Regions from separate parts of the Enterobacter chengduensis genome, predicted to be linked through region 2. Evidence: predicted binding sites of a transcription regulator. Region 2 holds the regulator's gene; the other holds the start of a gene.
The links. The regulator PurR, encoded in region 2, represses purine synthesis genes. The targets are predictions, from matches to a motif close to CANGCAAACGTTTGCNTG.
Positions count from the first base shown of each region.

Region 1: the regulator PurR is predicted to act here: its motif matches at 3,689-3,706, upstream of pyrD (quinone-dependent dihydroorotate dehydrogenase).

Region 1 is NZ_CP043318.1:1,819,783-1,835,594, reverse strand. Features, by position in the region: gene rlmKL (bifunctional 23S rRNA (guanine(2069)-N(7))-methyltransferase RlmK/23S rRNA (guanine(2445)-N(2))-methyltransferase RlmL) at 1-670, opposite strand, end outside; gene FY206_RS08960 (YcbX family protein) at 769-1,878, shown strand; gene zapC (cell division protein ZapC) at 1,875-2,417, opposite strand; gene pyrD (quinone-dependent dihydroorotate dehydrogenase) at 2,584-3,594, opposite strand; gene ssuE (NADPH-dependent FMN reductase) at 3,843-4,418, shown strand; gene FY206_RS08935 (sulfonate ABC transporter substrate-binding protein) at 4,411-5,373, shown strand; gene ssuD (FMNH2-dependent alkanesulfonate monooxygenase) at 5,370-6,515, shown strand; gene ssuC (aliphatic sulfonate ABC transporter permease SsuC) at 6,525-7,316, shown strand; gene ssuB (aliphatic sulfonates ABC transporter ATP-binding protein) at 7,313-8,083, shown strand; gene pepN (aminopeptidase N) at 8,170-10,782, opposite strand; gene pncB (nicotinate phosphoribosyltransferase) at 11,037-12,239, shown strand; gene asnS (asparagine--tRNA ligase) at 12,405-13,805, shown strand; gene FY206_RS08900 (porin) at 14,412-15,518, shown strand; gene aspC (aspartate transaminase) at 15,703-15,812, shown strand, end outside.
Region 2 is NZ_CP043318.1:2,209,876-2,225,687, reverse strand. Features, by position in the region: gene eptA (phosphoethanolamine transferase EptA) at 1-419, shown strand, start outside; gene FY206_RS10975 (TetR/AcrR family transcriptional regulator) at 461-1,060, shown strand; gene nemA (alkene reductase) at 1,114-2,211, shown strand; gene gloA (lactoylglutathione lyase) at 2,312-2,719, shown strand; gene rnt (ribonuclease T) at 2,816-3,475, shown strand; gene grxD (monothiol glutaredoxin 4) at 3,551-3,898, opposite strand; gene FY206_RS10950 (C40 family peptidase) at 4,237-5,010, shown strand; gene sodB (superoxide dismutase [Fe]) at 5,133-5,714, shown strand; gene FY206_RS10940 (MFS transporter) at 5,753-6,919, opposite strand; gene cydH (cytochrome bd-I oxidase subunit CydH) at 7,082-7,171, opposite strand; gene purR (HTH-type transcriptional repressor PurR) at 7,469-8,494, shown strand; gene punR (DNA-binding transcriptional activator PunR) at 8,512-9,423, opposite strand; gene punC (purine nucleoside transporter PunC) at 9,538-10,737, shown strand; gene cfa (cyclopropane fatty acyl phospholipid synthase) at 11,035-12,183, shown strand; gene FY206_RS10910 (riboflavin synthase) at 12,215-12,856, opposite strand; gene mdtK (MdtK family multidrug efflux MATE transporter) at 13,082-14,455, shown strand; tRNA gene FY206_RS10900 (tRNA-Val) at 14,609-14,685, shown strand; tRNA gene FY206_RS10895 (tRNA-Val) at 14,690-14,766, shown strand; gene FY206_RS10890 (FAD-NAD(P)-binding protein) at 14,884-15,812, shown strand, end outside.

The DNA of each region.
Region 1 (15,812 bases), 390 kb from region 2:
CCCAGTGCCCACGGTGCAGCCCTGGCGCACGATCGGTGGCCAGCATCGCGGCTTCAATCAGCAATGTACCGGAACCACACATCGGATCGAGCAGCGGCGTACCCGGCTGCCAGCCGGAACGCATGACGATCGCGGCGGCCAGCGTTTCTTTGATTGGCGCCATCCCGGTGCGATCGCGGTAGCCGCGCAGGTGCAGGCCCGCGCCGCTCAGATCGAGAGAGATGCTCGCCGTGTCGCCGTTCAGCCAGACGTTGATACGCAGATCCGGATTTTCGCGATCGACGTTCGGACGTTCCTTATTTTTGCGCGTGAAGCAGTCCACGATGGCGTCTTTTACGCGCAGGGCACCGTACTGGCTGTTGCGGATCTCGTCGTTCACGCCGTTGAAGTGCACCGCAAAGGTGGCGTTTGGCGTGAAGATCTCTGTCCAGTCGATCATCTGTACGCCGGTATAGAGGTCAAGATCGCTGTAGACCTTGCACTCCTTCATCGGCAGCATGATGCGCGACGCCAGGCGGCTCCACATCAGGCTCTGGTAAATAAGCCGCGTGTCGCCCTCAAAATGGACACCACCCTGAACCACCTGGCACTCTTGCGCGCCCAGGCTTTCCAGTTCAGTTTTTAACAGCTCTTCCAGCCCACGGGCCGTACTGGCAAACAGAGAATTCATATCGTCACTTTTACTCTTAGAAAATTGTCGCGCATTATAGCTAATATGGCGTGTATGTCATAAAGTTGAAGGCTTATTTTCATTTGTGGGAGTGTGCAGTGGCGACGTTATCCAGGCTTTTTATTCATCCGGTGAAATCCATGCGCGGCATCGGCGTCTCTCACGCGCTGGCCGACATGAGCGGATTCGCCTTCGATCGCATTTTTATGGTCACCGAGCCTGACGGCACGTTCATTACCGCGCGCCAGTTCCCGCAGATGGTTCGCTTTACCCCTTCCCCGCTTCACGACGGTTTGCATTTGACCGCGCCGGACGGTTCCAGCGCGGTGATTCGCTTTGCTGATTTTGCGCCCGTCGACGCGCCAACGGAAGTGTGGGGAAATCATTTTACCGCGCGCATCGCGCCGGATGAGGTTAACCGCTGGCTGAGCGGCTTCTTCTCTCGCGACGTGCAGCTGCGCTGGGTGGGGCCTGAACTGACGCGTCGCGTGAAGCGCCATGACGCCGTACCGCTTTCCTTTGCCGACGGCTTCCCGTTCCTGCTGACCAACGAAGCCTCGCTGCGTGATTTACAAGGCCGCTGCAAAGCCAGCGTTCAGATGGAACAGTTCCGTCCTAACCTGGTGGTAACGGGTGCCGATGCGTGGGAAGAAGACACCTGGAAAGTGATTCGCATCGGCAGCGTCATTTTTGACGTGGTGAAGCCGTGCAGCCGCTGCATTTTCACGACGGTAAGCCCGGAGAAAGGCCAGAAGCACCCTTCCGGCGAACCGCTGAAGACGCTGCAGTCATTCCGCACCGCGCAGGACAACGGCGACGTCGATTTCGGCCAGAACCTGATCCCACGCTCCAGCGGCGCCATCCGCGTCGGTGATGAGGTTGAGATCCTCGCCCGCGGGCCTGCAAGAGTGTACGGTTCGGGCCAGGAGGAGGAGTTTGTCGACGTTGAGACGAACGTCGCCTCTGCGGTGGATATCCACTGGCAGGGCAACGTGATTCGTGGCAACAATCAGCAGGTGCTGCTGGAACAGCTGGAGCAGGCCGGTATTCGCGTACCCTATTCCTGTCGTGCGGGAATTTGCGGATGCTGCCGCATTAAGCTGGTAGAGGGGGAAGTGACTGCTCTGAAGAAATCGGCGGTGGGGGATGACGGAACCATTTTGTGCTGCAGCTGCGTACCGAAAACGTCCGTCCAGCTGGAAGCTTAAACCGCCTGCTCGAGGCTGAAGGAATCGACGCGCAGCTGTGGCTTCAGCCTGTCGTTCATCACTTTAATGGCGTCGCCAAGCTGCATCGTCCGCCCGGCAATCGTTACGCCGGGCTGCGCCAGCAGGCAAAGCGCGGCATTTTCACCCGGCTCTACCACTAACAGGCTCACCTCTTCGGCGGTATCGCTCAAATTGACGCTGGCCGCATCGCCCGTTGCCGGAGTCCAGCTCATACCATGCGCAAGAAAATGCCAGCTTTTTGGCATTTGAGGCTTCAGGAAACGAATCGCCACCAGCGCATTTAATACCAGCTCGGCACGCTGCTCTTTTGACAGCACTAGATCGCGGCATTTTTCTTCAAAGGAGAAATAAAGTGCAGCGTCGTCAACGCAAAAGCCCGACGGGGAAAACGCGTCCGGAGTTAACATGCGGCGGGCAAAACGAGAACGAAACAACATGCCATTGGCCAAATCGAGCATCATACGATCGTGCTCGTCGCAAAAATACCAGCGCCAGTTATCGTCAGGTTTAATTCGCATGTCTCTCTCCCGTCCCCGAAACGTCCTGTACTAAAAATGTCCTGTTTGCCGCCTCGTTTATAACACCATTAATAAAAGACTATAATGTTTAAATAAGCAACAGTGACGGAATATAAAACAACCAAGGCTGGAAATAAAGCCCCGGTTGTCTGATTAGGAGAAAAGATTAGATATGCGTAACGATTTCTTTAATCAGCGGCGGTCCTTTAAAAATAAAGCCGGAATAGATTTGCACCAGTGACGCACCCGCCGCCATCTTCTCGCGCGCAGCAATGACGGAGTCGATACCGCCGACGCCAATAATCGGCAGGCGTCCTTTTAATTCCGCAGACAGAGCGCGAATAATTTCAGTGCTTTTTAATTGCACCGGACGTCCGCTTAACCCACCCGCTTCGTCACAGTTTTTCATTCCCTGCACGAGAGAACGATCGAGCGTCGTATTGGTCGCAATCACGCCATCAATATTATGACGGACTAAACTGTCGGCAACCTGGATCAATTCTTCGGTAGAAAGATCCGGGGCGATCTTAACCGCGACCGGAACATATTTATGGTGGATCGCCTGGAGTTCATTTTGCTTATTTTTAATGGCGCTCAGAAGATCGTCCAGCGCTTCGCCATATTGTAAGGAACGCAGACCCGGGGTATTGGGTGAAGAAATATTCACCGCGATATAACCGGCATAGGCGTAAACTTTTTCCATACAAATCAGGTAGTCATCTTTACCCTGCTCTACCCGCGTGTCTTTATTTTTGCCGATATTGATGCCTAATATTCCGTCAAAATGGGCTTTTTTTACGTTCTCAACGAGGTGATCAACACCGAGGTTATTAAAGCCCATGCGGTTGATCAGCCCTTCGGCTTCAACCAGGCGGAACAGGCGCGGCTTGTCATTTCCCGGCTGCGGGCGCGGGGTGACGGTACCGATTTCAATGGAGCCAAAGCCCATCGCGCCCAGGGCATCGATGCACTCGCCGTTTTTGTCCAGACCCGCCGCCAGACCCAGCGGATTTTTAAAGGTCAGACCCATACACTGCACCGGTTTTACCGGCACATGCTGACGCACCAGCGCGGCCAGTGGCGTTCCGGTAATGCGACGTAACTGCTGGAATGTCAATTCATGAGCGCGCTCAGGGTCGAGCTGGAAAAGGGCTTTACGAACGAAGGGGTAGTACATGAACTCTCCTGGATTCCCGGTGTGCAAACCGGGAGGGGATTATGGGCGATCCGCGCGCGGAAGGGAATTGACCTGCGGCAAAAAATCAGCGTAAAGCGCAATCGTTTTCCTGCCCGTTTAATTCTTATGCACTTTTTCGCATTTTAATTGCAGATAAATCATTTAGTGGAATAACCGCGCGGTGTCACACTCCTTCAAATTGTTATGAATGTTAGATAAAAGCAAACAATTGGTTATAAGGAGGAAGTATGCGCGTCATTACCCTGGCCGGAAGTCCACGATTCCCCTCTCGCTCCAGCGCCCTGCTGGAATATGCCCGCGAAAAACTCAATGCGCTTGATGTGGAAGTGTGCCACTGGAACCTGCATAACTTCGAACCTGAAGATCTGCTCTATGCCCGTTTCGACAGCCCGGCGCTGAAAACGCTCATCGAGCAGCTTAACGGCGCTGACGGCTTAATTGTGGCAACGCCCATTTATAAGGCCTCTTTTTCCGGGGCGCTGAAAACCCTGCTCGACCTGCTTCCGGAACGCGCCCTGGACGGTAAGGTGGTGCTGCCGCTGGCAACGGGCGGTACGGTCGCCCATTTGCTGGCCGTAGATTACGCCCTCAAGCCGGTGCTGAACGCGCTGAAGGCGCAGGAGATCCTCCACGGCGTTTTCGCCGATGATTCCCAGGTCATCGACTATCAGCACAAACCCCACTTTACGCCCAACCTGCAAACCCGCCTCGACAACGCTCTGGAAACCTTCTGGCATGCCCTGCACCGCCGGGATATCCAGGCCCCGGCGTTTGGTCAGCCTCAAGGAGTCGCCCATGTTTAAAACGTTAACCCGCATCGGACTGGCAGGACTGATGGCGCTCACCTCGCTGGCCCATGCCGCAGAAACGGCGCCGGAAAGTTTACGAATCGGCTATCAGAAGGGCAGCGTCAGCATGGTGCTGGCGAAAAGCCACCAGCTGCTGGAAAAACGCTTCCCGGACACCAAATTCTCCTGGGTGGAGTTCCCGGCAGGCCCGCAGATGCTGGAGGCCCTGAACGTCGGCAGTATCGATCTCGGCAGTACGGGGGATATTCCACCCATATTCGCCCAGGCGGCAGGGGCGGATCTCGTCTATGTAGGCGTAGAGCCGCCCAAGCCGAAGGCCGAAGTGATTCTGGTGCCTGAAAACAGCAGCATTAAAAGCGTCGCCGACCTTAAAGGTCATAAGGTCGCGTTCCAGAAAGGTTCCAGCTCACACAATCTGCTGCTGCGCGCCCTGCAGGAGGCCGGGCTTAAGTTCACCGACATTCAGCCCGTTTACCTGACGCCTGCCGACGCGCGCGCTGCGTTCCAGCAGAAGAACGTGGATGCCTGGGCCATCTGGGATCCGTACTACTCCGCCGCGTTGCTGCAGGGCGGCGTTCGCGTGCTGAAAGACGGCACCACGCTGAAGCAGACCGGCTCATTTTATCTGGCCGCGCGCCCTTATGCGGAAAAGAACGGCGCATTTATTCAGGGCGTGCTGGATACCTTTACCCAGGCCGACGCGCTGACCCAGACCCAGCGTCAGGAGAGCATTGCCCTGCTGGCGAAAACCATGGGCTTACCTGAGCCGGTGATCGCGAGCTATCTCAACCACCGTCCACCGACCACCATTACGCCCGTCGACGCGCACGTCGCCGCGCTTCAGCAGCAAACCGCTGACCTCTTCTATCAAAACCACCTGGTGCCAAAACAGGTCACTATTCGCGAACGCATCTGGCAGCCCGCAGGCAAAGAAGGAGCTAAATCATGAGTCTGAATCTTTTCTGGTTTTTACCTACCCACGGTGATGGGCACTATCTTGGCACCGAAGAGGGCTCGCGCCCGGTTGACCACGGCTACCTGCAGCAGATTGCGCAGGCGGCGGACCGCATCGGCTTCACCGGGGTGCTGATCCCGACCGGACGCTCATGTGAAGATGCCTGGCTGGTCGCCGCGTCGATGATCCCGGTCACCCAGCGTCTGAAGTTCCTGGTGGCGTTACGCCCGAGCGTTGTCTCTCCCACCGTGGCGGCGCGTCAGGCGGCTACGCTTGACAGACTGTCCAACGGCCGCGCCCTGTTTAACCTGGTGACGGGCAGCGATCCGCAGGAGCTGGCGGGCGATGGGGTGTTCCTCGACCATACCGAGCGCTATGAGGCCTCCGCCGAGTTCACCCGCGTCTGGCGACGCCTGCTCGAAGGGGAAACCGTCACCTTTGAAGGCAAGCATATTCACGTTCGCGACGCGAAGCTCTACTTCCCGCCGGTGCAGCAGCCGCGCCCGCCGCTCTATTTTGGCGGATCGTCGGACGTTGCCCTGGATCTGGCGGCCGAGCAGGTCGATCTCTATCTGACCTGGGGCGAACCGCCCGAGCTGGTGAAAGAAAAAATTGCCCAGGTACGCGCTAAGGCGGCCGCCCATGGCCGCAATGTTCGCTTCGGTATTCGCCTGCACGTGATTGTGCGCGAAACCAATGAAGAAGCGTGGCAGGCCGCCGACCGTCTGATTTCCCATCTGGATGATGAGACCATCGCGAAGGCGCAGGCCGCGTTTGCCAAAACCGACTCCGTCGGGCAGCACCGGATGGCGTCCCTGCACAACGGCAAGCGCGAGAACCTGGAGATTAGCCCGAACCTGTGGGCGGGCGTTGGCCTGGTGCGCGGCGGTGCGGGCACGGCGCTGGTCGGCGACGGTCCGACCGTGGCCGCGCGCATCAATGAATACGCCGAGCTGGGCATCGACAGCTTTATTCTCTCCGGCTATCCGCACCTGGAAGAGGCCTACAAGGTGGGCGAGCTGCTGTTCCCGCACCTGGACGTCGCCATTCCGGAAATTCCGCAGCCGCAGCGGCTGCAGCTTCAGGGCGAAGCCGTGGCGAACGAGTTTATTCCACGCAAAGCCGCGCAGAGCTAAGGAGTGACCATGTCTGCCACCTCACAAAAATGGCTGCTGCGCGCCGCGCCGTGGTTTTTACCCGTCGGCATTGTGGCTCTCTGGCAGCTCGCGTCGTCTACCGGCTGGCTGTCGAGCCGCATTCTGCCCTCACCTGAGGGCGTTGTAGAAGCGTTCTGGTCGCTGAGCGTGAGCGGCGAGCTGTGGCAGCATCTGGCGATCAGCTCCTGGCGCGCGGTAATCGGGTTTTCCATCGGCGGCAGCATCGGCCTGGTTCTGGGCCTGTTCAGCGGCCTGTCCCGCTGGGGCGAGCGGCTGCTGGATACGTCGATACAGATGCTGCGCAACGTGCCGCATCTGGCGCTGATCCCGCTGGTGATTTTGTGGTTTGGAATCGATGAGAGCGCCAAGATCTTCCTCGTGGCGCTGGGCACATTGTTCCCGATTTACATCAACACCTGGCACGGCATCCGCAATATCGATCGCGGGCTGGTGGAGATGGCGCGCAGCTACGGCTTGTCGGGTTTTTCCCTCTTTGTTCACGTGATTCTGCCGGGCGCCCTGCCCTCCATCATGGTTGGGGTGCGTTTCGCGCTCGGCCTGATGTGGCTGACGCTGATTGTGGCGGAGACCATCTCGGCCAACTCCGGCATTGGCTACCTGGCGATGAACGCCCGCGAATTCCTGCAAACGGACGTGGTGGTGGTTGCCATCATTCTGTATGCCCTGCTCGGCAAACTCGCCGACGTCAGCGCCCAGTGGCTGGAACGCAGCTGGCTGCGCTGGAACCCGGCCTATACCCTTCAGGAGGTGAAAGCATGAATACGGCACGACTGAACCAGGGAACGCCGTTGCTGCTGAACGGCGTGACCAAACGCTACGGCGAAAACACCATTCTTAACGGGCTGGATCTGCATATTCCCGCCGGCCAGTTTGTGGCCGTTGTCGGGCGCAGCGGCGGCGGCAAGAGTACCCTGCTACGCCTGCTGGCCGGACTGGAAGCCCCCAACGGCGGCGACATCCTGGCAGGGACAACGCCGCTTGCGAATATTCAGGACGATACCCGCATGATGTTTCAGGACGCGCGCCTGCTGCCGTGGAAAACGGTTATCGACAATGTTGGGCTCGGTCTTAAGGGCAGCTGGCGGGACGAAGCCCGTCAGGCGCTGGCGGCCGTTGGGCTGGAAAATCGAGCGGGTGAATGGCCTGCTGCCCTCTCGGGCGGGCAGAAGCAGCGCGTGGCGCTGGCGCGAGCGTTGATTCACCGTCCTGGCCTGCTGCTGCTTGATGAGCCCCTTGGCGCGCTCGACGCCCTGACGCGGATCGAAATGCAGGATTTGATTGTATCCCTGTGGCAGGCGCACGGCTTTACGGTGCTGCTGGTGACGCATGACGTGAGCGAAGCCGTCGCGATGGCGGATCGGGTGCTGTTGATAGAGGATGGGAAAATTGGTCTGGATCTGACGGTGGATCTTCCTCGACCTCGTCGCGTGGGCTCTGCACGACTGGCGGAGCTGGAGGCGGAAGTGTTGGATCGGGTAATGAGGCGTGGGGGTACGGAGTTAGCGCGAGCTAAGGCTAATGCCTGATGCCCTCATCCCGGCCCTCTCCCACGGGGAGAGGGAGAAAACCCTATGTAGGCCCGGTAAGCGCAGCGCCACCGGGCTTTTTTACATCAGGCCAGTGCCTTAGCAATCTTCTCGTACAGATCGCCAGACAGGTTTTCCAGCCCTTTCAGCTGCTCAAGCGCGGCACGCATCTTCGCCTGACGCTTCGCATCGTAGCGTTTCAGACGGATCAGCGGCTCAATCAGGCGCGACGCCACCTGCGGGTTACGGCTGTTCAGCTCGGTCAGCATTTCCACCATGAACTGATAACCGCTGCCGTCTTCGGCGTGGAACGCCGCCGGGTTGCTGCTGGCAAACGCGCCAATCAGGGAACGCACGCGGTTCGGGTTACTCATGGTGAACGAACGATGCTTCAGCAGGCTGCGCACCTTGCTGAGCGCATCGGCCGCCGGGCTGGTCGCCTGCAGGATGAACCACTTGTCCATCACCAGGCCATCCTGATGCCACTTGTCGTCGTACTCCTGCATTAGCGCATCGCGGCACGGCAGTTCGGCAGCAACGCTTGCGCCCAGCGCCGCCAGCGCGTCGGTCATGTTATCCGCGTCGTGATATTGCTTGCTCACCAGGTTATTCGCCAGCTCGGTTTCACCGAACGCCAGATAGCGCAGGCAGTTGTTGCGCAGAGAACGTTTACCAATGTCCGCGTGCTCAACGCGATAGGCGTCAAGCTTGTTGGCGTTATAGATGGCGAGGAACTCGTCCGCCAGTTCAGCAGCCAGCGTGCGGGTCAGCGCTTCACGCACCGCCGCGATCGCAATCGGATCGATAATTTCGAACAACTCGGCGATTTCAGTCGCTGACGGCAGGGTCAGAATTTCAGCGGCCAGCGCCGGGTCAATCTTCTCATCCAGCAGGATCGCGCGGAACGCGTCAGCTACGTGAACGGGCAGCGACAGCGGCTGGCCCTGCTGATGACGGTTTACGTTAAGCTTGATGTAGGTCGCCAGCAGGCTCTGCGCCGCATCCCAGCGGGAGAAGTCGTTACGCGCGTGGCGCATCAGTAACGTCAGTTGCTGATCGCTCCACTTGTACTCCAGCTTCACCGGCGCGGAGAATTCACACAGCAGCGCAGGCACCGGCTGGAAGTAGACGTTATCGAAGATAAAGGTCTGCTCGGCCTGGGTCACGTTCAGCACGTGGTGTACCGGGTGGCCGCCCTTCTGCAGCGGGATGACGTTGCCTTCGTTATCGTACAGCTCAATGCTGAACGGAATATGCAGCGGGTATTTCTCTTCCTGCTCTGCCGTCGGCGGCGTGCGCTGGCTGATGGTCAGCGTGTACTGCTCGGTTTCCGGATTGTAGTCGTCTTTGACGGTGACAACCGGCGTACCGGCCTGGCTGTACCAGCGGCGGAAGTGGGAGAGATCCACGTTAGAGGCATCTTCCATCGCCTGGACAAAATCGTCGCAGGTGGCCGCGCTGCCGTCGTGACGCTCGAAGTAGAGCTGCATCCCTTTCTGGAAGTTCTCTTCACCCAGCAGGGTGTGGATCATGCGGATAATTTCAGCGCCCTTCTCATACACCGTCAGGGTGTAAAAGTTGTTCATCTCGATGACTTTATCCGGACGGATCGGGTGCGCCATCGGGCTGGCATCTTCCGCAAACTGCAGGCCGCGCATGGTGCGCACGTTATTGATGCGGTTCACCGCGCGTGAACCCAGATCGGAGCTGAACTCCTGATCGCGGAAGACGGTCAGGCCCTCTTTCAGGCTCAGCTGGAACCAGTCGCGGCAGGTGACGCGGTTACCGGTCCAGTTGTGGAAATACTCGTGGCCGATGACGCGTTCAATATCGAGATAGTCTTTGTCCGTTGCGGTATCGGTGCGCGCCAGCACGTATTTGGAGTTAAAGACGTTCAGGCCTTTATTCTCCATGGCGCCCATGTTGAAGAAATCGACGGCGACGATCATATAGATGTCGAGATCGTATTCGAGGCCGAAGCGCTCTTCGTCCCACTTCATGGAGTTGATCAGCGAAGTCATCGCCCACGGCGCGCGGTCGAGGTTGCCGCGATCGACAAACAGCTCCAGCGCCACGTCGCGGCCTGAGCGGGTTTTGAAGGTGTCGCGCAGCACGTCGAAGTCCCCTGCCACCAGCGCGAACAGGTAGCACGGTTTCGGGAACGGATCCTGCCACTGCACCCAGTGACGGCCATTCTCCAGCTCGCCTTCGCCTACGCGGTTACCGTTGGAGAGCAGGAAGGGATACAGGGTTTTATCGGCGATGATTTTGGTGGTGAAGCGCGCCAGGACGTCCGGGCGGTCAAGATACCAGGTAATATGGCGGAACCCTTCCGCTTCACACTGGGTACACAGCGCCACGCCGGACTGGTAAAGCCCTTCCAGCGCGGTGTTGGCGGCCGGGCTGATTTCATTGACGATGCGCAGCGTAAACTGCTCCGGCAGGTTGTCGATGACCAGCTGGTTATTTTCTTCTTTATAGTCCGACCAGGCTTCATCATTAATATGCAGGGAGACCAGCGTCAGGTCTTCACCGTCCAGACGCAGCGGCACCGCAGTTGCGCCGTGGCGCGTCACCTGGCTCACCGCCGTCACAACGGTTTTAGTGGCATCCAGGTCAAAAGTCAGATCGATTTCGCTAATCAGGTAATCCGGCGCACGGTAGTCGTGGCGGTATTTGGCTTGTGGCTGTTGTGTCATAGAAAACCTTATGCATCGTTTGTCGAGTAACGTTTCAATATATTCCTGTTGCACAAATCGCGCTATGCAGAATGTTCATCTTTTCAGGGGCAAAACCCTTTTTTGCTACATTTGTATAACACGGGGCACAAAATGCCCTCGACCCAAAAACGCGCTTATGTTGTGATCGGGGTTCAATAAATCACTAAACAAGGTATACTCCGGAGTTGTTTATTGTACTAAACGCTCCTGTGAGAGGATGCTACTGCGCACCTATGACTCAATTCGCTTCTCCAGTTCTGCATACGTTGCTGGATACCGACGCGTATAAACTGCATATGCAGCAAGCCGTTTTCCACCACTACTATGACGTGCATGTCGCGGCGGAATTCCGCTGTCGTGGCGACGACCTGCTCGGTATCTACGCAGACACCATTCGTGAACAGGTCGATGCTATGCAGCATCTAACGCTGCAGGACGAGGAATATCAGTGGCTTTCTGGCCTGCCTTTCTTCAAAGCCGACTACCTGAACTGGCTGCGCGACTTCCGCTATAAGCCGGAGCAGGTCACCGTGGTTAACGATAACGGCAAGCTGGATATTCGCCTTGAAGGTCCGTGGCGGGAAGTGATCATGTGGGAAGTGCCGCTTCTGGCGGTCATCAGCGAACTGGCTCACCGCTACCGTTCACCGGAAACGGGCGTCGCGCAGGCGGTTGCCGCGCTGGAAAATAAACTCGCTGACTTCTCCACGCTGACCGCAGGGCTGGACATGTCCCGCTTCCGCCTGATGGACTTTGGCACCCGTCGCCGCTTCTCGCGCGACGTTCAGGAGGCCATCGTTAAACGACTGCAGCAGGAGCCGTGGTTCGTGGGCACCAGTAACTACGATCTGGCCCGCCGCCTCGGCCTGACGCCAATGGGCACCCAGGCGCACGAGTGGTTCCAGGCGCATCAGCAGATCAGCCCCGATCTGGCCAACAGCCAGCGCGCGGCGCTGGCCGCATGGCTTAATGAGTACCCGAACCAACTCGGGATCGCCCTTACGGACTGTATTACGATGGATGCCTTCCTGCGCGACTTTGGTCCTGAGTTCGCGGAACGTTACCAGGGGTTACGCCACGACTCCGGGGATCCGGTTGAGTGGGGCGAGAAGGCGATTGCCCATTACGAGAAGCTCGGCATCGACCCGATGAGCAAGGTGCTGGTCTTCTCGGACAATCTCGACCTGGCGAAAGCGGTCGACCTCTATCGCCATTTCAACAGCCGGGTGAACCTGAGCTTCGGGATTGGTACCCGTTTGACCTGCGATATTCCACAGGTGAAACCACTGAACATCGTGATAAAGCTGGTGGAATGTAACGGCAAGCCGGTAGCAAAACTCTCCGACAGCCCGGGCAAAACCATCTGCCATGACAAAGCGTTTGTCCGCGCGCTGCGCAAAGCGTTCGATCTCCCGCAGATTAAAAAAGCCAGTTAAGCGCTTACGGGAGCCTTGATGGCTCCCCTCTTCTTATTAATTTCTCAATTCTTCTCTTTTGACTGCGAAATTTACTTGTCTGATGGCGGATGGCAGGTAACATAGATATCCCCCATAAGGGTGGACAAGTGTTTATTTTTTCCGACTATTAACAGAGAGAATATTATGAGCGTTGTGCCTGTAGCCGACGTACTCCAGGGCCGTGTCGCCGTTGACCAACAAGTCACCGTGCGCGGATGGGTGCGTACCCGCCGAGATTCTAAAGCTGGCATCTCCTTCCTCGCCGTCTATGACGGTTCCTGCTTTGATCCTGTACAGGCCGTCATTAATAATTCTCTGCCCAATTACAATGATGACGTTCTGCACCTGACGACGGGCTGTTCCGTTATTGTCACCGGCGTGGTCGTGGCATCCCCGGGCCAGGGCCAGAGTTTCGAAATTCAGGCCACAGCCGTTGAAGTCACCGGCTGGGTTGAAGATCCGGACACCTACCCGATGGCGGCAAAACGTCACAGCATCGAATATCTGCGTGAAGTTGCCCACCTGCGTCCGCGTACCAACCTGATTGGTGCGGTGGCGCGCGTGCGTCACACGCTGGCGCAGGCGCTGCATCGTTTCTTCGATGAGCAGGGTTACTTCTGGGTGTCTACTCCGCTTATCACCGCGTCCGATACGGAAGGTGCGGGTGAGATGTTCCGCGTTTCCACGCTGGACATGGAAAACCTGCCGCGCACGCCGGAAGGTAAAGTGGACTACGACAAAGACTTCTTTGGTAAAGAAGCCTTCCTGACCGTATCCGGCCAGCTCAACGGCGAAACGTACGCCTGCGCGCTGTCTAAGATCTACACCTTTGGCCCAACCTTCCGCGCCGAAAACTCCAACACCAGCCGTCATCTGGCGGAATTCTGGATGCTGGAACCTGAAGTGGCGTTTGCCGACCTCGACGACGTTGCGGGTCTGGCGGAAGCGATGCTGAAGTATGTCTTCAAAGCGGTGCTGGAAGAGCGTCCTGACGACATGAAATTCTTCGCCGAGCGTGTCGATAACGAAGCGATTGCACGTCTGGAGCGCTTTGTGTCCTCTGACTTTGCCCAGGTGGACTATACCGATGCGGTAGCTATCCTCGAGAAATGCGGTGAGAAGTTTGAGAACCCGGTTTACTGGGGCGTGGATCTCTCTTCCGAGCATGAGCGTTACCTGGCTGAGAAGCACTTCAAAGCGCCGGTTGTCGTGAAAAACTACCCGAAAGACATTAAGGCCTTCTATATGCGCCTTAACGAAGACGGTAAAACCGTGGCAGCGATGGACGTCCTGGCGCCGGGCATCGGTGAAATCATCGGGGGTTCTCAGCGTGAAGAGCGTCTTGACGTGCTGGACGCACGTATGGAAGAGATGGGGCTCAACCCTGCCGACTACAGCTGGTACCGCGATCTGCGTCGTTACGGTACCGTGCCGCACGCCGGTTTTGGTCTGGGCTTCGAGCGTTTGATCGCCTACGTGACCGGTGTCCAGAACGTACGCGACGTGATTCCTTTCCCACGTACGCCACGTAACGCCAGCTTCTAATCGTTAAAACACCAAAATGGCCAGCACATGCTGGCCATTATTTTATTCTGTATTGTCAGTTTTCGTCAGCGTAAAGTCAGCGTCTTTAAACCATCACCCCGTCACAACCACTACCTGTTACGTTTTGTTTCCGCGAAATATCCAGAGACAAAAAATAAACCCTATTCTTATTGCGATTATTACATCCTCAAGCGATAGCACAAATTTCAACCACTTTTACAGCCATCCAGAAGTCTTTTCGGGGTCATAAGAAAAACAGAGTCGTTTACTGTCTGTTTATACGAATCGCCTTTATCTCAATTAATCATAAGCAATTCATATATATAGAATAGATCCTGGCGTTTAATTCGCCAGGTCGTTCTGAAGTTTGAGGTGCTTCACAAAGTTCCCAAAAATACACATTTAGTTACACATATTTTCTTTATGTTACTTAATCTTGAGAATTGTAGCACTTTCAGGCTAGCGAAACGCTTCGCCGAATGGAAAGATGCCTGTCAGATACATAAAGACACCAAACTCTCATCAATAGTTCCGGAAATATTTATTGACAGAATTTATTGACGGCAGTGGCGAGTGTCATAAAAAAACCAATGAGGGTAATAAATAATGATGAAGCGCAATATTCTGGCAGTGGTAATCCCTGCCCTGCTGGTAGCCGGTGCAGCGAACGCTGCAGAAATCTATAACAAGAACGGCAACAAACTGGACTTCTACGGGAAAGTTAACGCCGAGCACGATTTCGTGACCTCCGGTGATAACACCAACAATAACGACGCGACCTACGCGCAGATCGGTTTCAAAGGCGAAACCCAGATCAACGACCAGCTGACCGGTTATGGCCAGTGGGAATACCGTTTCGCGGCTAACCAGGCCGAAGGCGGCGCACAGACTAACAAAAACCGTCTGGCATTTGCTGGCCTGAAAGCGGGCGAGGCTGGCAGCATCGACTACGGTCGTAACTACGGTATCGTTTACGACGTAGAATCTTACACCGATATGGCGCCATCCTTCTCCGGTATGACCTGGGGCGGCAACTACGTTGATAACTTTATGACCAGCCGCAGCACCGGCCTGCTGACCTACCGTAACAGCAACTTCTTCGGTCTGGTGGACGGCCTGAGCATGGGCGTTCAGTACCAGGGCAAAAACGACCGCTCTGACGTTAAAACCTCTAACGGTGACGGCGTAGGCTACTCCCTGGGCTACGATTTCGGCGAAGGCTTCGGTGCAATCGCATCTTACAGCAACGCAAACCGTACTCTGAATCAGAAAGCTGATGGTCAGGGTGATAAAGCTGAAGCATGGGGTGTTGGTCTGAAATACGACGCTAACAACCTGTACCTGGCAACCACCTATGCTGAAACGCGTAACACCACCCGTACCGGTTCTAGCGGTGATGCTGGTTTTGCTAACAAAACGCAGAACTTCGAAGTGGTTGCTCAGTACCAGTTCGACTTCGGCCTGCGTCCAGCGATCTCCTACGTGCAGACCAAAGGTAAAGACCTGGCTGCCGTCGGCGGCTTCAGCGGTGGCGATGCAGATCTGGCTAAATTCATCCAGGTTGGTACCACTTACTACTTCAACAAGAACTTCAACGTGTGGGCTGACTACTACATCAACCTGCTGGACAAAGACACCGACTACGCGAAAGCCGTTGGCGGTCTGAACGGCAACGACGATATGGCTGCTGTGGGCGTAACCTACCAGTTCTAATCAGTAGACCACGTTGTTATATGCTTAATGAACAGGGCTTCGGCCCTGTTTTTTTATGCGCGACAGAAAATAATGGCGACTTTTGAAAAGCCGCACGCTTTTCGTCGCAAACGGTTGGCATTTTGTAAATCTACCGTTAACCTGATAGCGGATTTCACTTCTGTAATCACAATGGAACTTCGTCATGTTTGAGAACATTACCGCCGCTCCTGCCGACCCGATCCTGGGCCTGGCCGATCTGTTTCGTGCCGACGACCGCCCTGGCAAAATCAACCTGGGTATTGGTGTATATAA
Region 2 (15,812 bases):
CCAATGAAATTCAGGATTGCGACCATCAGGCGCTGATGAACACCTATGACAACACCATCCTGTATACCGACAGCATGGTCAGTAAAACCATTGATGCGCTGAAAGCGCGCCAGGCAAGCATGAACACCGCGCTGATTTATCTCTCCGATCACGGTGAATCACTGGGGGAAAGCGGTATTTATCTGCACGGCACGCCGTACATGCTGGCACCGGAGCAACAAACGCATATTCCGTTTATGTTCTGGCTGTCCCAGGACTACGCGAAAAACTTTGGCATCAACGAACGGTGTTTGCGTGACCATGCAGCAAAAAATGCGGTTTCCCAGGACAATTTGTTCTCCACCGTTTTGGGTATGATGGACGTGAAATCAACGGTTTATCAGCCGCAGCTGGATATACTGAGCGCATGTCGTCAGTAATCACGCTTGCATTAGACCGAACGGTCTATTAGAGTGCGGCCATGAGCAGAAACATTGAACACGATACCCGCGAACATCTCCTGGCAACCGGCGAGCAGCTTTGCATGCATCGCGGATTTACCGGTATGGGGTTGAGCGAGTTATTAAAAACCGCTGAGGTACCGAAGGGGTCGTTTTATCACTACTTTCGGTCCAAAGAGGCCTTCGGCGTGGCGATGCTGGAGCGTCATTATGCTGGCTATCACCAGCGGCTGGCGACCCACTTTGCGTCGGGTGAAGGGAACTACCGGGATCGCGTTCTGAACTACTATCAGGAAACGCTGAACCAGTTCTGTCAGCAGGGCATTATCAGCGGTTGCCTGACCGTTAAACTCTCTGCAGAAGTGTGCGATCTTTCTGAAGATATGCGCACGGCGATGGATAAAGGTGCCAGCGGCGTTATCGCCCTGCTGGCCCAGGCGCTGGAGAAAGGCCGCGATGAAAAAACGCTGGCCTTTTCCGGCGAGCCGTTAACCCAGGCGCAGGTGTTATATGCGCTCTGGCTCGGCGCTAACCTGCAGGCAAAAATTTCTCGCAGTGCCGTTCCGCTGGAAAGCGCGCTGGCGCATGTGAAAAGTACGATTACTGCGCCTGGCGTATAGCAGGCGTTTTTATTTATCTCATTACTAGTCGACTGGTCTACTCAGGAGTCTTTATGTCAGCTGAAAAATTATTTACCCCATTGAAAGTGGGTGCCGTCACGGCGCCAAACCGCGTGTTCATGGCACCGCTTACCCGCCTGCGCAGCATTGAGCCGGGCGACATCCCAACCCCACTGATGGGTGAATACTATCGTCAGCGCGCAAGCTCTGGCCTGATTATCACCGAAGCCACGCAGATTTCCGCTCAGGCTAAGGGTTATGCGGGCGCACCGGGACTTCACAGCCCGGAACAGATCGCCGCATGGCAGAAAATCACCGCGGGCGTCCATGCTGAAGAGGGGCGCATTGCCGTCCAGCTGTGGCACACAGGTCGTATCTCTCACAGCAGCATTCAGCCTGGCGGTCAGGCGCCGGTTTCCGCTTCGGCCCTGAGCGCCAATACCCGCACCTCCCTGCGCGATGAAAACGGCAATGCGATCCGCGTAGATACCTCTATGCCGCGCGCGCTTGAGCTGGATGAAATCCCGGGGATCGTGAACGACTTCCGCCAGGCCGTAGCCAACGCCCGCGAAGCCGGTTTTGACCTGATTGAGCTGCACTCCGCGCACGGCTACCTGCTGCATCAGTTCCTGTCACCTTCGTCTAACCACCGCACCGATCGGTACGGCGGCAGCGTCGAAAACCGCGCCCGCCTGGTGCTGGAAGTGGTTGATGCCGTATGCCAGGAGTGGAGCCCGGACCGTATCGGTATCCGCGTCTCGCCTATCGGCTCTTTCCAGAACGTCGACAACGGTCCGAACGAAGAGGCCGATGCGCTGTACCTGATCGAAGAGCTGGCGAAACGCGGCATTGCTTACCTGCACATGTCCGAGCCGGACTGGGCCGGCGGCAAGCCTTACACTGAAGCCTTCCGCCAGAAAGTGCGCGAGCGCTTCCACGGGGTGATCATCGGTGCGGGTGCCTATACGCCAGAGAAAGCCGAAGACCTGATTAATAAAGGGCTGATCGATGCCGTCGCGTTTGGCCGCGACTACATTGCCAACCCGGATCTCGTTGCCCGTCTGCAGAAAAAAGCGGCGCTGAACCCGCAGCGTCCGGAAAGCTTCTACGGCGGCGGCGCGGAAGGTTACACCGACTACCCTTCTCTCTAATCTCTCCGTTGTTCATTGATAGCGGCGATACTTCGCCGCTATACTCAAACATCGTTTCTGTTCAAAATGACAGTCTATTTCATTGGTTAATGAGGAAATTATGCGCCTACTTCACACCATGCTGCGCGTTGGCGACCTGCAACGTTCTATTGATTTCTACACTAACGTCCTGGGCATGAAGCTGCTGCGCACCAGCGAAAACCCGGAATACAAATACTCGCTGGCGTTCGTGGGTTACGGCCCGGAAACGGATGAAGCGGTGATCGAGCTGACCTACAACTGGGGCGTAGACAGCTATGAGCTGGGCACCGCCTACGGCCATATCGCGCTGGAAGTGGACAACGCGGCCGACGCGTGCGAACGCATCCGCAGCAACGGCGGTAACGTCACTCGTGAAGCGGGTCCGGTTAAAGGCGGCACCACCGTGATTGCGTTCGTGGAAGATCCGGACGGTTACAAAATCGAGCTGATTGAAGCCAAAGACGCCGGTCGCGGTCTGGGCAACTGATCCCTCAGGGCGCAGCCTGCGCCCGTAGTTTTACTGCATCGCCCGCCAAAATTTGCCATAATGCGCTCTGCTTTTTTCCCCATGTAAGAGACCCTGATGTCCGATAACGCTCAATTTAGCGGTCTGTGCGACCGTTTTCGTGGTTTTTATCCCGTTGTCATTGATGTAGAAACAGCTGGATTTAACGCTAAAACCGATGCGCTGCTCGAAATTGCCGCCATCACGCTGAAGATGGATGAACAGGGCTGGCTTATCCCGGACACCACGCTGCATTTCCACGTTGAACCCTTCGAAGGGGCAAACCTGCAGCCGGAAGCGCTGGCGTTTAACGGTATCGATCCGCATAACCCGCTGCGCGGTGCGGTCAGTGAATATGATGCGCTGCACGCCATTTTTAAAATGGTGCGTAAAGGTATGAAAGAGACGAACTGCAGCCGCGCCATCATGGTGGCCCATAACGCCACCTTCGATCACACCTTTACCATGGCCGCAGCCGAGCGCGCCTCGCTCAAACGCAACCCCTTCCACCCTTTTGTGACCTTCGACACCGCGGCGCTGAGCGGTCTGGCGCTGGGACAAACGGTGTTGTCAAAGGCCTGTATTACGGCAGGCATTGAATTTGACGGTACGCAGGCGCACTCCGCGCTGTATGACACGGAGCGTACCGCAGAGCTGTTCTGTGAGATCGTCAACCGCTGGAAGCGTCTGGGCGGCTGGCCGCTGGCAACGGGTGCTGACGCTACCGATGACGTGTAGGTCGGGTAAGCGCAGCGCCACCCGACAAAAAAAAAGCGACCACATAGCGGGTCGCTTTTTTATTTGCGCAGAAAATTACTCTGCGTCCGGCTCTTCGGTTTTGTACTTCGCCGCCGTCTCTTTGATCAGCTGCTGCAGTTCGCCGCGCTGATACATTTCAATCAGGATATCGCAGCCGCCAACCAGTTCACCGTCAACCCACAGCTGTGGGAACGTCGGCCAGTTAGCGTACTTAGGCAGCTCAGCGCGGATGTCCGGGTTCTGCAGGATATCAACGTAAGCAAAACGCTCACCACAGGCTGACAGCGCCTGAACCGCTTGCGCGGAGAAGCCGCAGCTTGGCAGCTTCGGAGAACCTTTCATATACAGCAGAATCGGGTTTTCAGCGATCTGGCGCTGGATTTTTTCAATAGTGGTGCTCATGTCTTGCTTCCTTTAACTTCTGTAACGGCATTCGTCTGACATTGTAGCGGTTCAGACTGGCATCGGAAAATAACATTTTTGTCACGTTTATATATTTTACCCTGAGTCACGCAAAGTTGCATTGCAAATGGTGTTTACTCCGGCCGCAGTGCGGGTTTTGCTTAGGGAGTGGGCAAATGTGCGACAGAATGATGATTTTTTTTGCACTTGCTAACGAAACACGATTGTAGTTTGAAAAATGCTATTAACTTTCTGGCTTTTTATAGATTAGAATCGACGGGCTTTGTAAATCATACGCGGGTGTTATTGATGACCTGCATTTATCAGGGGACTGCCCAGTGGCGCGGATAAATAAAATCTCGATCACGCTCTGTGCTTTACTGTTTACTTCACTCACCTTCACGCCAGTGGCAAACGCCTCTCAGCAGGCGCGGCATTCTGCCGTACAAAAAAACCATCTGGCGAAAGCTACAGAACGTAAGAAAAAAACCACCGCTAAGAACGACAAGAAAAAAACACCGGCTCAAACCAAACAGACCGCTTCCAGCAAGACGAAAACCAAGCCTTCCCGCACTGCCCACTCCGCCAAAAGTAAAGCTTCGCAAACCGCCGCTAACCTCGTGACTGAAAAATGCACCGCGCGTAAGGGCCACAAGGCGAAATGTACGAAGGTCACCAAAATAGCGGAAGTGCATAAGGTGCGCGTGCAGAAAGCGCAAAAAACAGCAATGAACAAGCTGATGGGGCAGATTGGCAAACCTTATCACTGGGGTGGCAGCTCGCCGCGTACCGGCTTTGACTGCAGCGGCCTCGTCTATTACGCCTATAAGGATCTGGTTAAGTTCCGCATTCCGCGTACCGCCAACGAAATGTACCACCTGCGCGATGCCTCACCGGTTGACCGCGGCGAGCTGGAAAACGGCGACCTGGTCTTCTTCCGCACCCAGGGCCGCGGCACGGCTGACCACGTCGGCGTCTACGTCGGCAACGGGAAATTCATCCAGTCTCCACGTAGCGGCCAGGATATTCAGATCACCTCTCTCAGCGAAGACTACTGGGTACGCCACTACGTCGGCGCGCGCCGCGTGATGACGCCGAAAACCATTCGCTAACCCCTGCCCTGCCACATCCGTGGCAGGGTAAGTTCCTCTTTTGCATACCCTTTCAATTTGCTATCCTGTCCACGTTGTCTGTGTGGTTATTGGCAACGCAAAATACAATAAGGAGAGAAGCAATGTCGTTCGAATTACCTGCACTACCGTATGCAAAAGACGCCCTGGCCCCGCACATTTCTGCGGAAACCCTGGAATATCACTACGGCAAGCATCACCAGACGTACGTCACCAACCTGAACAACCTGATCAAGGGCACCGATTTTGAAGGCAAAACGCTGGAAGAGATCGTCCGCAGCTCAGAGGGTGGCGTATTTAACAACGCGGCTCAGGTGTGGAACCACACCTTCTACTGGCACTGCCTGGCGCCAAATGCCGGCGGCGAACCTGCCGGTGAGCTTTCTACCGCCATCAACGCCGCCTTTGGCAGCTTCGCGGACTTCAAAGCGAAGTTCACCGATGCCGCCATCAAGAACTTCGGCTCTGGCTGGACGTGGCTGGTTAAAGAGGCGGATGGCAAACTGGCTATCGTGTCCACCTCAAACGCGGGCACCCCGCTGACCACCAGCGCGAAGCCGCTGATGACCGTGGACGTATGGGAACACGCTTACTACATTGATTACCGCAACGCGCGCCCTAACTACCTGGAGCACTTCTGGGCACTGGTTAACTGGGAGTTTGTGGCGAAGAACTTCGCCGCGTAAGAGACACGCAGAAGGGTTCGCCCTTCTGCGTTTTTGGCTTAATCCGCAGCGCAGGCTGCTTCGGGCTGTTTACGACCCGACGTCATCACCAGCAGCAGGCCGAGCGCGGCAACGATCGCCCCCATCACCGGCACAAAGCTGTATCCCAGCCCTCCTGAAATCACGGCCCCACCGGCCGCCGCCCCGAGCGCATTGCCCAGGTTAAAGGCACCGATGTTGACCGACGACGAGAGCCCCGGCGCTTCATGCGCAACGCGCATTACGCGCATCTGCAGCGGCGGCACCACGGCAAAGGTGGCTGCGCCCCAGACAACCATCGCGATCGCGGCGCCGACTTCATTCCGCGCCAGCCAGGGAATTGCGATCATGATGACAATCAGCAGGGTTAAGAAACCCTTCAGCGTCCCGCTCACGGAACGGTCGGCAAATTTCCCACCGAGGTAGTTGCCGATCGAGAAGCCCACGCCAATCAGCACGAGCATCGCGGTAACAAAAAGAGGCGTTGCGCGGGTGATGTCATGCAATACCGGTGAAATATAGGTGTAGAGGGTAAACATCGCCCCTGCTCCCAGCACGGTGGTGAGCAGCGCGGAGAGCACCTGCGGGCGCATCAGCACCGACAGCTCTCTGCGCACGTCAGGACGTTCTCCCGCGCTGCCTTTCGGCAGGGAGAAGAACAGCGCCACCATCGCGACCACGCCCAGTCCGGCCGTCGCCAGGAAGGACATCCGCCAGCCAATGACCTCGCCCAGCCAGGTTGCCGCAGGCACCCCGCCGATGTTCGCGATGGTCAAGCCCATAAACATGGTTGCTACGGCACTCGCCTGCTTATGTTTAGGCACCACGCTGGCAGCAACGACCGACCCCAGCCCAAAGAACGCGCCGTGGTTAAGGCTGGTCAGAATGCGTGACAGCATCAGCGTGGTGTAGTCCGGCGAAATGGCCGAAAGCACGTTACCCAGGGTGAAGATGGCCATCAGGAATATCAGCGCATTGCGGCGCGCGCGGTGCGAAAGGAGAAGCGTCATCAGCGGCGCTCCTACCATCACGCCGATAGCGTAGGCGCTGATCAACATCCCGGCAGCAGGGATCGAAACGTCTACGCCCCGGGCGATAACGGGCAGTAGCCCCATCGGGGAGAATTCAGTGGTGCCAATCCCAAAAGCGCCAATCGCCAGGGCCAGCAGGGGAAAATTGATTTTCATGCGTCAACTCCGGATGCCGTGTCATGTGGTAACACAGAACAAAGAAGCAGAAAGCATGACATCAATCACAAAAAATGAGAAGTTAACAAAATGGCAAAAAATTTTTGCCTGAGAAGTAACAATCCGGGAAACTGGGAGGAGAAGGCTCTCCCCCCGCGTAAATCAGTGCAGCGCAGCCGTCAGACCCGCCGCGACAATCAGAGCCAGCACAACAACGGTGGTGAACAGCGAAAACTTCAGATCGGAACTCATCAATTTTTCTCCTTTTAATCCCCCCACGAAAAGTGAGCTTGCTCATTTTTGCACAGATTACGTCAAAAATCTTCCTGGATTTATACTGATAACCACTTTACCTCTTCCCCTTTTCATCAAGATAGGACAAAATTCCACGCTAAATTTATTAGCGTACCGGCCATTGACCCCCTCCTGACGTCCCGTGTCGTTTTCCCGGCGTGCCGCAATTCAACATTGCGAGATAAGGGTGAGAGAAGGCAAACGTTTACCTTCAAGTTTTTCAGGAGTTTAGGATATGGTCTGGAGTGACATTTAATGGCAACAATTAAAGACGTAGCAAAACGCGCAAACGTTTCCACTACAACCGTATCACATGTAATTAACAAAACCCGCTTTGTGGCGGAAGAGACGCGCAACGCCGTCTGGGCAGCGATCAAAGAGCTGCACTATTCGCCAAGTGCGGTTGCGCGCAGCCTCAAGGTTAATCACACCAAGTCCATTGGTTTGCTGGCGACCAGCAGTGAAGCGGCCTATTTTGCCGAGATCATTGAAGCGGTAGAAAAAAACTGCTTCCAGAAAGGCTATACCCTGATTCTGGGCAACGCGTGGAACAGCATTGAAAAACAGCGCGCCTACCTGTCGATGATGGCGCAAAAGCGCGTGGATGGCCTGCTGGTGATGTGTTCCGAGTACCCGGAATCCGTGCTGTCGATGCTCGAAGAGTATCGCCATATCCCGATGGTAGTGATGGACTGGGGTGAAGCGCGCGCGGACTTCACCGACTCCGTGATCGACAACGCCTTTGAAGGCGGCTATATGGCGGGCCGTTATCTGATCGAACGCGGCCACCGCGAGATTGGCGTGATCCCGGGTCCGCTGGAGCGCAACACCGGCGCGGGCCGTCTGGCCGGCTTTATGAAAGCGATGGAAGAAGCGCTGATTACCGTGCCGGAAAACTGGATCGTGCAGGGCGACTTTGAGCCGGAGTCAGGCTACCGCGCGATGCAGCAGATTGTCTCCCAGCAGCACCGTCCGACCGCCGTTTTCTGCGGGGGCGACATCATGGCCATGGGCGCGCTCTGTGCGGCCGACGAGCTGGGTCTGCGCGTGCCGCAGGATATTTCCGTGATCGGGTATGATAACGTGCGTAACGCGCGCTTCTTTACCCCGGCGCTGACCACCATTCACCAGCCGAAAGATTCGCTGGGTGAAACGGCCTTCAACATGCTGCTCGACAGGATCGTCAACAAACGTGAAGAGTCGCAGTCCATTGAGGTCCACCCGCGCCTGATTGAACGCCGTTCCGTTGCGGATGGTCCGTTCCGCGACTACCGTCGCTAATCCCTTTACGGGGCCAGCTATGCTGGCTCCCGTAACCATTCCCGGTTTAGCGTTTCGCTGTCGCCCAGATAATCCAGCAGCCAGGCCATCGCTGGCGAGACATCATTTTGCTGCCAGGTCAGGCAACATGCCGCATCCGGGAACGGATTCTCAAGCGTCAGCGCCACCCACTCTCCGGTATCGATGCGCGGACGCGCAAAATGAACGGGCACCATCGCGACGCACAGCCCGGCGCTGAGGCACGTCGCCGACGATTCCCAGTCAGGCGCCACCACCCGCCGCTGGTTGTCCAGCAGCCAGGTGATACGCTTGGGCAATGAACGGGAGGTATCCTCCAGCACCAGCGACGGCCAGTTGCGCAACGTATCGTCGCTCAGTGGCCCTTCCATCGCCGCCAGCGGGTGATCGCGTGCCACCACGCATTTCCAGCTCAGCATCCCCATATCGCGGAAGGCGTAACGTCCCCCGACCGGGATCGCCTGCGTGGCGCCAATCGCCATCTCCACCCTGCCGTCCGCCAGCGCGTCCCATACGCCGTTGAACACCTCCTGGGAGACCCGCAGCTCGACGTCAGAAAAATGGCGATAGAAATCGACGATCATTTGCCGGGTGCGCTCGGGCTTCACGATGTTATCCACCGCGATGGAGAGATGTCCCCGCCAGCCGTTGGCGATCTGCTGGCACTGCTCGCGGGTGATCTGCATTTTTTTGATAACAGAACGCCCTTCCTTCAAAAACCACGCGCCTGCGGGCGTCAATTCCACGTCGCGATGCCGCCGTTCAAACAGCGGAACCGCCAGCCACTCCTCCAGCTGACGCACCGTGTAGCTGATTGCCGAAGGGACGCGGTGCAGCTCCTGCGCCGCACCGCTAAAGCTGCCGTTGCGCGCGACAGCATCGACCACTTCAAGAGAATAATCTGACCACATTTTCTGCCTGCAAAAAATTTGAATGCACCCGCCAAATATTAGCGTTTCACAAGCCGCTTTGCACTCCCTACACTCTGCGCCAACGTACACCTGCCTCCTCAGGAGAATAGAAGAATGCAACCCAGGAAAGGATTTTTAGTCTGGCTCGGCGGCTTAAGCGTGCTGGGCTTTTTGGCCACCGACATGTACCTGCCGGCGTTTGCCGCGATGCAGGAAGATCTGCAAACCCCTGCTGCGGCCATCAGCGCCAGCCTGAGCTTATTCCTCGCCGGTTTTGCTTTCGCCCAGCTGCTGTGGGGACCGCTCTCGGATCGCTTTGGCCGTAAACCGGTCCTGCTGCTGGGTCTGGCCATTTTTGCCGTCGGCTGCCTGGGGATGCTGTGGGTGCGTGACGCTACCTGGCTGCTGGTGCTGCGCTTCATTCAGGCCGTGGGCGTCTGTGCCGCGGCGGTGACCTGGCAGGCGCTGGTCACCGACTACTATCCGGCTAACCGTACAAACCGTATTTTCGCGACGATTATGCCGCTGGTGGGACTTTCCCCTGCCCTCGCTCCCCTGCTGGGCAGCTGGATCCTCGCGCATTTCGACTGGCAGGCGATCTTTGCCACGCTGTTTGCCATCACCCTGGTGCTGATGCTGCCGGCGTTCGGCCTCAAGCCCGCGCATAAAAAAGAGGCGCACGCCGACGCGAAGCCGATCACCTTCACCTCCCTGCTGAGCGCGAAAGCGTATCGCGGGAATGTCCTGATCTATGCCGCCTGTTCGGCCAGCTTCTTCGCGTGGCTCACCGGCTCGCCGTTTATTCTGCACGATATGGGCTACAGCCCGGCGGCCATCGGTCTGAGCTATGTTCCGCAGACCATCGCGTTCCTGGTAGGCGGGTACGGCTGCCGCGCGGCGCTGCAAAAATGGGAAGGTCAGCAGATGCTGCCATGGCTGCTGGTGCTCTATGCGCTGAGCGTCATCGGCACCTGGGCCGTCGGGTTTGTTCCGGGCGCAGGTCTGGCTGAAATTTTGATCCCCTTCTGCGTGATGGCCGTGGCGAACGGGGCGATTTACCCCATCGTGGTGGCACAGGCGTTACGTCCGTTCCCGCAGGCGACAGGCCGCGCGGCCGCGCTGCAAAATACCCTGCAGCTGGGTCTGTGCTTCCTGGCAAGCCTGGTGGTCTCCGCGCTTATTGCAACGCCGCTGCTGACCACCACCAGCGTGATGCTGGTCACCGTTGCGCTGGCGGCGATGGGCTATCGCATGCAGTCGGCTGCGCATCGCGAGCAAAATGCGCGGTCGCAGGCGGAAACCTCGCATGCCTGATTGCGCCTGAAATCATGTTACATTTCAGTGATTAGGTTGCTAACAATTTTCTATTGAATCACCAAATTTTGAGGCCTATACTAAATTTGGTTCGATTAAATACGATAAATATTAAGTGTTAACGGGAGCCGGAGTGCTCCCGTTTTACCATGGAAGGCATTTCGGCAAGGGTTATCTCCCTTCCTCTGTTCTACGTCGGATACTAGCCTCGCGGTTTTTACCGTGAGATTTCTCACAAACCAAAAAAGCGTCTACGCTGTTTGAAGGTTCTGATCACATCAGAGTGATGGAGAAGCTATGAGTTCATCGTGTATAGAAGAAGTCAGCGTTCCGGACGACAACTGGTCCCGGATCGTCAGTGAACTGTTAGGTCGAGCAGGCATCACTATCAATGGTTCATCACCATCCGATCCTCAGGTTAAACATCCCGACTTTTTTAAACGTGTATTGCGAGAGGGATCGTTAGGCCTGGGCGAAAGCTACATGGACGGCTGGTGGGAGTGTGAGCGCCTGGATACCTTTTTCGCCAGCGTGCTGCGTGCCGGTCTGGAAAATCAACTCCCTCGCCATCTGAAAGACACCCTGCGCGTCGCCTCTGCCCGACTGTTTAATCTGCAAAATAAAAAACGCGCATGGATCGTCGGTAAAGAGCATTACGATTTGGGCAATGACCTGTTCAGCCGGATGCTGGACCCTTTCATGCAATACTCCTGTGCCTACTGGAAAGACGCGTCAACGCTTGAGGAGGCACAGCAGGCCAAGCTGCGTCTGATCGGCGAAAAACTGCAGCTACAGCCCGGCATGCGCGTGCTGGATATCGGCTGCGGCTGGGGTGGGCTGGCGTATTTTATGGCGAAGCACTATGACGTCAGCGTGGTCGGCGTAACGATTTCAGCGGAACAGCAAAAAATGGCTCGGGAACGCTGCCAGGGCCTCGACGTAGATATCCGCCTGCAGGATTACCGTGACCTGAACGAGCAGTTTGACCGGATCGTTTCCGTCGGCATGTTCGAGCACGTCGGGCCGAAAAACTACGATACCTATTTTGAGATCGTGGATCGTAACTTAAAACCGGACGGCATCTTCCTGCTGCACACCATCGGCTCTAAGCGGACCGACAATAACGTTGACCCGTGGATCAACAAATACATCTTTCCGAATGGCTGTTTACCGTCCGTTCGCCAGATTGCCAACGCCAGCGAGTCCCATTTCGTGATGGAAGACTGGCATAACTTTGGCGCGGATTACGACACCACGCTGATGGCATGGCATGCGCGTTTTCAGGAGGCCTGGCCAGAGATTGCGGACAACTATTCTGAACGATTTAAGCGAATGTTTAGCTATTATCTGAATGCCTGCGCGGGAGCGTTTCGCGCGCGGGATATTCAGCTCTGGCAGGTTGTTTTCAGCCGCGGAATTGAACACGGCCTGCGGGTCGCACGCTAAAAAAATAGCCCCGGTGAACCGGGGCTATTTTTTATTCTTCTTCTACGTTCTTTATTATTGCCGCTTCTTTTGCCGCCAGCACGCGCTCAACCGTATCCACCACCGCCTGGGTTTGCGGATCGATTTCGATATTCACGCGATGCCCCAGCTTTTTCGCACCCAGCGTGGTGCGCTGCAGCGTTTCAGGAATTAAATGCACGCAAAAGCGCGTTGGCGTCACTTCCCCCACCGTCAGGCTAATCCCGTCAATGCCAATAAATCCTTTATAGAGGATGTATTTCATTAATGACGGATCCTGCATTTTAAACCAGATTTGACGGTTATTTTCCGAGGTGACGATTTTCGCTACTTCAGCGGTGGTCATGATGTGCCCCGACATCAGATGGCCGCCAATCTCATCGCTGAACTTCGCTGCTCGTTCAACGTTGACGGTATCGCCCACCGCCAGCTCGCCCAGGTTGGTGATCCGCAGCGTCTCTTTCATTAAATCAAAGCTAATCTGGTTACCGTTAATTTCGGTGACGGTCAGGCAGCAGCCGTTATGGGCAATCGACGCGCCGGTTTCGATGCCCTCAAGCATATATTCCGGCAGCTCTACAACATGCGTACGAAAATTAGGTTTTTCATCAATGGACACCACTTTAGCAGTGCCCTGTACAATACCAGTAAACATGCATACAACTCCTGTTTTTTCCGGACGGTGGTGACACCGTTTAATCCCACCACAATAACAGTTGGAAAAACAGGTTGCCAGCGGAGCGCATTTTCTGGCGATTTTTTCACTAGATAAATAGCTAAAGCCCGCTACAATAGCTGGCACCCCCCTGCTTTTTCTTCTTGCTGCCCGTTTCGGCGGCTTTTTTAGTCTCTCAAATAACTAGAATATAAAGGTGTTCACGTGCAGAAGTACATGAATGAAGCGCGGCAGCTATTGGCACTGGCGATACCCGTGATCGTCGCACAGGTTGCCCAGACCGCAATGGGATTTGTGGATACGGTAATGGCCGGCGGCTACAGCGCCACCGACATGGCGGCCGTCGCCATTGGTACATCAATCTGGCTTCCGGCCATCCTGTTCGGTCACGGTCTGCTGCTCGCGCTGACGCCGGTTATCGCCCAGCTCAATGGTTCGGGGCGTCGCGAACGCATTGCCCATCAGGTCCGCCAGGGGTTCTGGCTGGCCGGATTTGTTTCCGTGCTGATTATGGTGGTGCTCTGGAACGCCGGTCATATCATTCGCGCGATGGATAACATCGATCCGGCCCTGGCTGACAAAGCCGTGGGCTATCTGCGTGCCCTGCTCTGGGGAGCACCGGGCTACCTCTTCTTCCAGGTGGCGCGTAACCAGTGCGAAGGCCTGGCGAAAACCAAGCCCGGGATGGTGATGGGCTTTATCGGTTTGCTGGTTAATATTCCGGTGAACTATGTCTTTATTTACGGTCATTTCGGAATGCCGGAGCTGGGCGGCGTCGGCTGCGGCGTGGCGACGGCCGCCGTTTACTGGGTGATGTTCTTCTCGATGATCGTCTTTGTAAAACGCGCCCGTTCCATGCGCGATATCCGCAACGAGAACAGGTTTAGCACGCCGGACTGGAACATCATGACGCGTCTGGTGCAGCTAGGGCTGCCGATTGCCCTCGCCCTGTTCTTTGAGGTGACCCTGTTTGCCGTCGTTGCCCTGCTGGTGTCACCGCTGGGCATTGTGAACGTCGCAGGCCACCAGATTGCGCTCAACTTCAGCTCTCTGATGTTCGTCCTGCCCATGTCGCTGGCGGCGGCGGTAACGATTCGCGTGGGCTTCCGCCTGGGTCAGGGCTCAACGCTGGATGCGCAAACGGCCGCCCGGACCGGGCTGGGCGTCGGCGTCTGCATGGCGGTCTGTACGGCGCTCTTTACCGTTGCGTTACGCGAGCAAATTGCCCTGCTCTACAACGACAATCCTGAAGTGGTCACGCTGGCTTCGCACCTGATGCTGCTGGCCGCGATTTACCAGATTTCTGACTCCATTCAGGTCATTGGCAGCGGCGTGCTTCGCGGCTATAAAGACACGCGCTCCATCTTCTTTATCACCTTTATCGCCTACTGGGTGTTGGGTCTGCCGTGTGGCTATATCCTGGCCCTGACCGATCTGGTGGTTGAGCGCATGGGGCCTGCCGGGTTCTGGATGGGCTTTATCATCGGCCTGACGTCGGCGGCAATTATGATGATGATGCGCATGCGCTTCCTGCAGCGCCAGCCATCAACGATCATTTTGCAACGCGCTGCACGTTAAATACGCAGTAGCCGCCGCCCGGCGGCTACTTTCTCTTCACTTTGCGCGGTAATACAGCAATCGCGTGAAATCAGAGAGAAAATTGCATTTTCCCTCTTGCCACCTCGATGCTGTGCCGCTAATATTCGTCCCCGTTGTCACCGACAACACGTTGCGTTCATAGCTCAGTTGGTTAGAGCACCACCTTGACATGGTGGGGGTCGTTGGTTCGAGTCCAATTGAACGCACCATTCTGCGTCCGTAGCTCAGTTGGTTAGAGCACCACCTTGACATGGTGGGGGTCGGTGGTTCGAGTCCACTCGGACGCACCATTTCAGTCCTGAAATGGTGCAAATCCTCTTCTGATATCCTGAATTTTCCTAATCCTACATTTTTATCACCGTTCTCCTGCTACGCTTTCCTCATGGAAAAAAACAGGAAGACCGTCGATGAAGAAAATCGCCATTATCGGTTCCGGCCCAACAGGGATTTATACCTTTTACGCGCTTCTGAACAACCCGCAGCCGCTTTCCATCTCCGTGTTTGAACAAGCTGATGAAGCGGGCGTAGGCATGCCCTATAACGACGACGATAACTCGCGTCTGATGCTGGCAAATATCGCGAGCATTGAAATCCCGCCCATTTTTATGACCTATCTCGACTGGCTCAAGGGCCAGAGCGACGCCCATCTGGCGCGCTTTAAGGTTGATAAAGCCAGCCTGCACGACCGGCAGTTTCTGCCCCGGCTCCTGCTGGGCGAGTATTTCCGCGACAGCTTCCGGTCTATCGTAAAAGAGGCGAAAAAGCGGGGATTTCAGGTTGATGTTCATGAATCCGCCCGGGTCACCGATATCGCACCCGCGAAAGAAGGCGTCACGCTTTCCGTCAACGACGGCGCCTTTCCTGAACGCTTCGACCTGGCGGTGGTGGCTACCGGTCACGTCTGGCCAGAGGAGGAGGAGGCCACGCGCACGTTCTTCCCAAGCCCCTGGTCCGGCCTGATGGATGCCAGCATTCCTGCCTGCCGGGTCGGTATTATGGGCACATCGCTGAGCGGTCTCGACGCGGCCATGGCGGTCGTGATGCAGCACGGTGCCTTCCGCGACGATAGGTTCGTGCTGGATAAAGGCAGCGAGGCGCTGAAGATTGTCCTGATGTCCCGGACGGGCATTCTGCCGGAAGCCGATTTTTACTGCCCTATCCCTTATGAGCCGCTGTCGGTGTTGACCGAACGCGTGGCTGAAGGCGAGATTTCCAAAGGATCGGATGGCCTGCTCGACCGCATCTTCACCCTGATGGTCAAAGAGCTGCAGCTCGCCGACCCGACGTGGTGCGAGAAAATTTCGCTGCATACGCTAAATGCGGACAGCATTCGCGA